DNA from 2 places in the Streptomyces sp. NBC_00490 genome. Region 2 is predicted to be linked to the other one. Evidence: riboswitches for the same ligand, from Rfam matches in the RefSeq annotation. Region 2 holds a riboswitch; the other holds the start of a gene.

Region 1 (3,388 bases), 2.9 Mb from region 2:
GCTCATGCGGCAACGGCCCTCCCGCCGCCCCCGGCTGCTCTGGGGCCTGGCGGCCACGGCCGTCGTCGGCGCGCTGGTCGCGGCCCTGCTGTTCACCGACCAGACCACCGCGCCGGCGGTCGCCGCACCCCGCCCGCTCGTGGTGCGGGCCGACTCCACCCCCGTATCCCTTCAGACCCTGGCGGCACGGGCGCGAGCGGCCGACGGTTCGCCCGAGCTCACCAAGGGCACCCATGTGAAGTCGTGGAGCCTCGGCATGAGCGAGGACAAGCCTCCGATCACCTACCCGGAGGAGCGCATCGTGCGGTGGAACGCCGACGACAGCCACACGGTGATCGTCGACGACGGCCACGACCGCACCACGCAGACCTATCCGCCCAGTTGGAGCGACGCCCCGCCGCAGTCGCGGCCCCCGCACGACGTCGCCCGGCTGCGCGCCTACCTCCAGGAAGCCACGTACACCGGCACCGCTCTGGACACCGGGCAGCTGCTCGACGGCGTCCGGGTGCTCCTCGACACCTGGCACCTCGGCGCCCGTGAGTCCGCGACGGTGGCCGAGATGCTGGCGGACGCCGAGGGGCTCAAGCCCGTCGGACAGGTCACCGACCGGCTCGGGCGGCGCGGACAGGCGTATGTGTACCAGCAGTCGGCCACCCGCCGGATGTTGATCATGGATCCGGCCACCGGCGCCGTACTCGGCCTGGAGACCACCTTCACGAAGGCGGATCCCGAGTACGGCGTCAAGGCCGGTGACGTCATGGACTACAGCGCCTGGATGCGCTGACTCAGATCCCGAGCTGCCGGGCCGCCGCGTCGACCGTCTGCTCCAGCAGCGTGGCGATCGTCATCGGACCCACACCGCCCGGCACCGGGGTGATCAGCGAGGCGCGTTCCACGGCGGAGTCGAAGTCGACGTCACCGACGTTCCCCTCGTTGTAGCCGGCGTCGAGCACGACGGCGCCGGGCTTGATGTCCTGGCCCTTGATGAGCCGCGCCCGGCCCACGGCGGCGACGACGATGTCCGCCTCGCGGACGGCCGCGGACAGGTCCGCCGTCCGCGAGTGGCAGTACGTCACCGTCGCGTCGCGCGCGAGCAGCAGCATCCCGGCCGGCTTGCCGAGGATCGCGCTGCGGCCGACGACGACGGCCCGCTTGCCGGACGGGTCGACGTCGTACTCGTCGAGCAGCCGCATGATCCCGCCGGGCGTGCACGACACGAAGCCCGGCAGGCCGAAGCTCATCGACGCGAACGAGGCGAAGGTGACACCGTCGACGTCCTTCTCGGGCGCGATGGCCTCGAACGCGGCCCGCTCGTCGATGTGCTCGCCCATCGGATGCTGGAGCAGGATGCCGTGTACGGCGGGATCGGCGGAGAGCCCCTTGAGCGTGCCCACCAGTTCTTCGGTCGTGGTCGCCGCGGGCAGTTCCACGTGCCGGGAGGCGATACCGGCCTTGCGGCAGCGGTTCTGCTTCATCCGGACGTACGTCACGGAGGCGGGGTCCTCGCCGACCAGTACGGTCGCGAGACACGGTGTGCCGCCGGTGCGTTCGGTGAGGTCGGCGGCGCGCTTGCCGGTCTTCTCCACGATCCGCCGCGCGAGCGCCGTGCCGTCCATGAGCCGGGCCTGAGACATGATCCACTCCTGGGCTGGAAGTCGGTTCGCCCAGGCGCACGGCATCAGATTCCGCGGGACCGCTCCCCGGTGGTGCTCCACCTCAGCGCCAGTCACGGCCCGCCGCCAGCCTAACCGAGCGGTGGCGTCCCGCCGAGCGCCGAGTGGTGTAGCAGCCATACGGCCGTGTGGCTCCGCTCAGGGCCGAGATGAGGATGGCCGGCCGGCTCACCCCGCCGCAGCGCGTGCTGCTCGCGGGCGTCAGCACCCCGATCCGGCGCCCAGGCGACCGCATCGGCCAACTGACCTGCGGAGTCGCAAACCCCGAGCCGCTGCACCCCTCGGCGGGACACCGCTGACCGAGCCGGTCCTGGGGCCAGGGCCCCGGCGCCCTACGACGGTTGGGACCCGCTCTCCTGCGGTGGGGCCGTCGGGTCGGCTCCGGCGAGGAAGCCGGTCGCCTGGGCGTGGAGGTGGCCGGCGCCGATCGCCTCGGCCCAGCGGGCGATCTCCTTCGCCAGTGCGGTCGCGCCGCTCTCGTCACCCGTGTCGCGGGCCAGCACCGCCAGCAGCATCTGCTGGGTGAGCACCCCGGGGATCATGCCCGCGCGTGCGCCCAGCGCGGTGGCCCGCTCCCAGCGCTCCAGGGCCCGCTCGTGGTCGCCGGCGTCGTGGTCGTGGTCACCGAGGTGCCGCAGCGCCTCGCGGACCAGCAGGTCGTCGCCCGAGCCGCCGGCGCGCAGGGCGGCCTCGTAGTGGGCGGGCGCCGCGCCGCGCTCGCCGAAGAGGTTGTCGGCGATCAGCCCCAGGTACATCGAGGCCCAGCCCCGCCGCACCTCGTCGGGGGCGGCCTCGCGCAGGTCGTGTCCGCGGCGCCGGATCGCCTGAAGTGCCGCCGGGTCCTTGCCCTCGGCGCCGTGCCGGGACGTGCCGTCGGGGCGGAACAGCCGCAGATAGTCGTGGCGCAGCCGTACGAAGTCCAGGTCCCAGTCGTCGCCCGGGGATTCCTTCTCCGCTTGCTCGACGCGGGCGGCGGTGAGCCGCGTACCGCCGAACCAGTCGCTCTCCAGGGCGACTTCGGCCGCCGCAAGGGCGAGGCGGGCGCGGTCCTCGGGAGCGTCGCACGTCGTCGCGTCCAACAGGCGCAGCGCCCGGTCCCACCGTCCTGCCAGCGACAAGTCCCTTGCGGAGGAGAGGAGTTCGTCGAGTTCGGCGAATGTGCTCGTGGTGTTCGTCATGTCAGGGGAAGGTAGTGAGATGGAAAACCATCCACAAGAAAACCACTGCGCGGAGCAGATGACGCAGGACTGGGTCGACCGGCACGTCGCGCAGTGGTCCAAGGAACTCACCTGGATGGACCCGGTCAAGGAAGCGATCTATGTGCGGCTGGCCAAACTCGCCCGGCACGCGTCCCAGGCGCGCCGCGACGCCCTCGACTCCGACGGGCTGCGGCACTGGCAGTACAAGGTGCTGCTGGCGCTGCGCCGGCACGGTCCGCCGTACACCGCGAGCCCCTCGGAGCTCGCCGATCGGCTCGGGCTGACCCGGGGCGCCCTGTCGGCGCGGCTGGCGCCGCTGGAGGAGGCCGGGCTGATCGGCCGCACGCACGGGAGTGCCGACCGGCGAAGGGTGCTGGTCCGGCTCACCGACGCCGGATACGCCGCCTTCGAACAGCATGCGGCGGCGGAGGAAGCGGACGAGGTCGCGCTGCTCGCAGCACTGACCGCAGAAGAGCAACGGACGCTAGCCGACCTGTTGCGGAAACTGGTCGTGGC
Region 2 (3,388 bases):
GGGTCGACGGGGGCCGCTGAAACGCCGCGCGGCGGGCCGGCAGGGAGCCGGACCGCCGCGGGAGGAGCCACGTCAGGAACTCGTCGAGCTGATCGATCTGACTGATCCGACCGATCCGTGAGAGTCGCCGGTCTTTGACAACTCAAAAGAGCGTTGGTCAGCCCAGGTCGATCTCGGGGTAGAGCGGGAAGCCGGCCACGAGGTCGGTGGCGCGGTGGGAGATCTCCTCCGCGACCTTGGCGTCGAGGATGTGGGCCGCCTTGGAGGGGGCGCCCGACTTGGTGGTGCCCGGCTCGGTGGTGGTCAGGACACGGTCGATGAGGCCGGCGACCTCGTCCATCTCGGCGGTGCCCAGACCACGGGTGGTGAGGGCGGGGGTGCCGATGCGGATGCCGGAGGTGTACCAGGCGCCGTTGGGGTCGGCCGGGATCGCGTTGCGATTGGTGACGATGCCGGAGTCGAGGAGGGCGGCCTCGGCCTGGCGGCCGGTGAGGCCGTAGGAGGAGGCGACGTCGATCAGGTTGAGGTGGTTGTCGGTGCCGCCGGTGACGAGGGTGGCGCCGCGTCGCATCAGACCCTCGGCGAGGGCGCGGGAGTTGTCGACGATGCGCTGGGCGTAGTCCTGGAAGGAGGGCTGGCGGGCCTCGGCCAGCGCCACCGCCTTCGCGGCCATGACGTGCGGGAGCGGGCCGCCGAGGACCATCGGGCAGCCGCGGTCGACCTGGTCCTTGAGGGAGTCGTCGCACAGGACCATGCCGCCGCGCGGGCCGCGCAGCGACTTGTGGGTGGTGGTGGTGACGATCTGGGCGTGCGGGACCGGGTCGAAGTCGCCGGTCAGCACCTTGCCCGCCACCAGGCCGGCGAAGTGCGCCATGTCCACCATCAGGGTCGCCCCGACCTCGTCGGCGATCTCGCGCATGATGCGGAAGTTCACCAGCCGGGGGTAGGCGGAGTAGCCGGCGACGATGATGAGCGGCTTGAACTCACGGGCGGACACCCGCAGCGCCTCGTAGTCGATCAGCCCGGTGGCCGGGTCCGTGCCGTAGGAGCGCTGGTCGAACATCTTGCCGGAGATGTTGGGGCGGAAGCCGTGGGTGAGGTGGCCGCCGGCGTCCAGGGACATGCCGAGCATGCGCTGGTTGCCGAAGGCCTGACGGAGTTCGGCCCAGTCGGCGTCGGTGAGGTCGTTGACCTGGCGGGCGCCCGCCTTCGCCAGGAAGGGGACCTCGACGCGGTCGGCGAGGACGGACCAGAAGGCGACGAGGTTGGCGTCGATGCCGGAGTGCGGCTGGACGTAGGCGTGGCGGGCGCCGAAGAGCTCCCTGGCGTGCTCGGCGGCGAGCGACTCCACGGTGTCGACGTTGCGGCAGCCGGCGTAGAAGCGGCGGCCGATGGTGCCCTCGGCGTACTTGTCGCTGAACCAGTTGCCCATCGCGAGGAGGGTGGCCGGGGAGGCGTAGTTCTCGGAGGCGATCAGCTTGAGCATCTCGCGCTGATCGTGGACCTCCTGGCCGATGGCGTCGGCGACGCGCGGCTCGACGGCACGGATCACGTCGAGGGCGGCGCGGAAGGCGGTGGACTCGGTGGAGAGGGGCTGCTGGTCCGACATGTGCGGCCTCCGGATGGCGTGGCGGTTGCGGTCACGATTCACGGTTCGGCCCAGGCGCACGGCACTCGGTCACACACGGGCCGCTCCCCGATGGTCCGTCCCATCCCAGCGCGCCAGTCACGGCCCGTCGGCCACCCTACCGGCCGGCCCGGACGCGGGAGGGCCCGCGTCCACCATGCGAGCGAGGAATCACCCTGCTCCGGGCCCCTGCGGCAGGCCGGGTCAGGACGGCTTGCGGCCCCAGGCGAGGACCATGAAGTTGGGGATGTAGGTGCTTCCCTGGAGCTTCGTCAGGGTGATCACCTCCTCGATGTCCGCGTCGCTCACCTCGCCCGTCTCCAGGAGCCGTGGCCGCAGGGATCGCAGGGTGAGAGGGAAGAAGGCCGCGGAGCCGCCGGTCAGGACGGGCGCGTAGACCTCCGCCCCGACCTCGGTCAGCCCGGCGTCCGTCAGGGCCTGCGGCAGGCGTCGGCCGGTGCCGGGGTCCACCCCCGCGGCGCCGAAGGCGGCCCGCAGCGCGCGTCCGAGGCGTTCGGCCACCTCCATGTACTGAGGCGGGTAGTAGCGGGCGGCGGCCGGGTACATCGGCCCGTCGATGTCGAAGTCCTCCACGACCACCCAGCCTCCGGGCCGGGTCGCGGCGACCATGCGCCGCAGCGCCTCGTCACGGTCGGAGAGGTGTTCCACCACGGCCCGTGCGTGCACGAGGTCGAAGGGGGCGTCGGGGAGCCGGTCCGCGAGGATGTCGTGCCGGCGCACCTCCAGGTTGGACAAGGTGTGGGCCGCGGCGAAGCGTGTGTCGAGGTCGACGGCGAGCACCCGCCCCGCGGCGCCGACCTGCCGGGCCAGCCAGCGGGCGATGCTGCCGGCGCCGCAGCCCACCTCCAGACATCGCCAGCCCTCGGCGACTCCCAGCTCGGTGAGCCGGTGCCGGCTCTGGCTGTCGTAGATCTCCTCCAGCGCGCTGAGCCGGCTGTGCTCGCGCTCCCAGGACGGGTCGAAGACGTATCCGTTCTCCACCGTGGCCGTGTCGCTCACCGATCGCCCCTCTCCGTTCGTCACGGGTCGATCATTCTGTCGCGTCAGAGGATCACGTGGGGCAGGAAGCGCGCGTATGCGTCAGTCACCGGTCCGGACGACTCGCGGATGCCGAGGCCCGCGGACTCGTTCTCGACGACCCAGGCGCCGAGGACGACACGGTTGCCGTCGAAGTCCGGCAGGAGGGACAACTCCTGGTAGCAGCAGGGTTCTTCGCGCTCAACGGGCACGGCGCCGGGTTCGTGGATCGTCACGCCGGCGCCCTCGCGGCCCAGCAGGGGCTTGGCGACGTACCCCTGGGAATCGGCCAACTCCCGTGGCCCGTCCAGGTATGCGGGGAGGAGGTTGGGGTGGCCCGGGTACAGCTCCCAGAGGATCGCCAGGAGCGCCTTGTTGCTCAGCAGCATCTTCCAGGCGGGCTCGATCCACAGGGTGCTGCCCGTGCCGCCGCCGTTGTCGAGGGTGTCGAGGACGTGGTCGGCGAAGCGGTCGGTGGTCAGCCACTCCCAGGGGTAGAGCTTGAAGCAGCTGCGGATGAACCGGAGTTGCTTGTCGACGAAGCGGCTGGACAGGGGGTCCCAGCCGATCTCCTCCATGGAGATCCAGGCGGTGTCCAGGCCGGCCTGCTCGGCGGTCTCCTGGAGATAGGCGACCGTCATGAGGTCCTCGCCGAGTTCGTCGGCCGAGGAGTACGCGAAGTACAGGGGGCTGCCGGGCGGGAGCAGCGTGGCCTGTTTCTTC

The links. Region 2 has a riboswitch for ZMP and ZTP ahead of OG381_RS28670 (glycine hydroxymethyltransferase). Riboswitches for the same ligand answer to the same signal wherever they lie in the genome.
Region 1: another riboswitch for ZMP and ZTP. It lies ahead of OG381_RS41855 (bifunctional 5,10-methylenetetrahydrofolate dehydrogenase/5,10-methenyltetrahydrofolate cyclohydrolase); the one in region 2 lies ahead of OG381_RS28670 (glycine hydroxymethyltransferase).

The regions. Positions count from the first base shown of each region.
Region 1 covers NZ_CP107869.1:9,170,816-9,174,203, forward strand. The annotation lists gene OG381_RS41850 (CU044_5270 family protein) at 1-784, shown strand, start outside; gene OG381_RS41855 (bifunctional 5,10-methylenetetrahydrofolate dehydrogenase/5,10-methenyltetrahydrofolate cyclohydrolase) at 786-1,634, opposite strand; ZMP/ZTP riboswitch at 1,656-1,740, opposite strand; gene OG381_RS41860 (hypothetical protein) at 1,823-1,972, shown strand; gene OG381_RS41865 (hypothetical protein) at 2,006-2,851, opposite strand; gene OG381_RS41870 (MarR family winged helix-turn-helix transcriptional regulator) at 2,910-3,388, shown strand, end outside.
Region 2 covers NZ_CP107869.1:6,272,374-6,275,761, reverse strand. The annotation lists gene OG381_RS28670 (glycine hydroxymethyltransferase) at 158-1,609, opposite strand; ZMP/ZTP riboswitch at 1,651-1,740, opposite strand; gene OG381_RS28665 (methyltransferase domain-containing protein) at 1,832-2,647, opposite strand; gene OG381_RS28660 (glutathionylspermidine synthase family protein) at 2,692-3,388, opposite strand, start outside.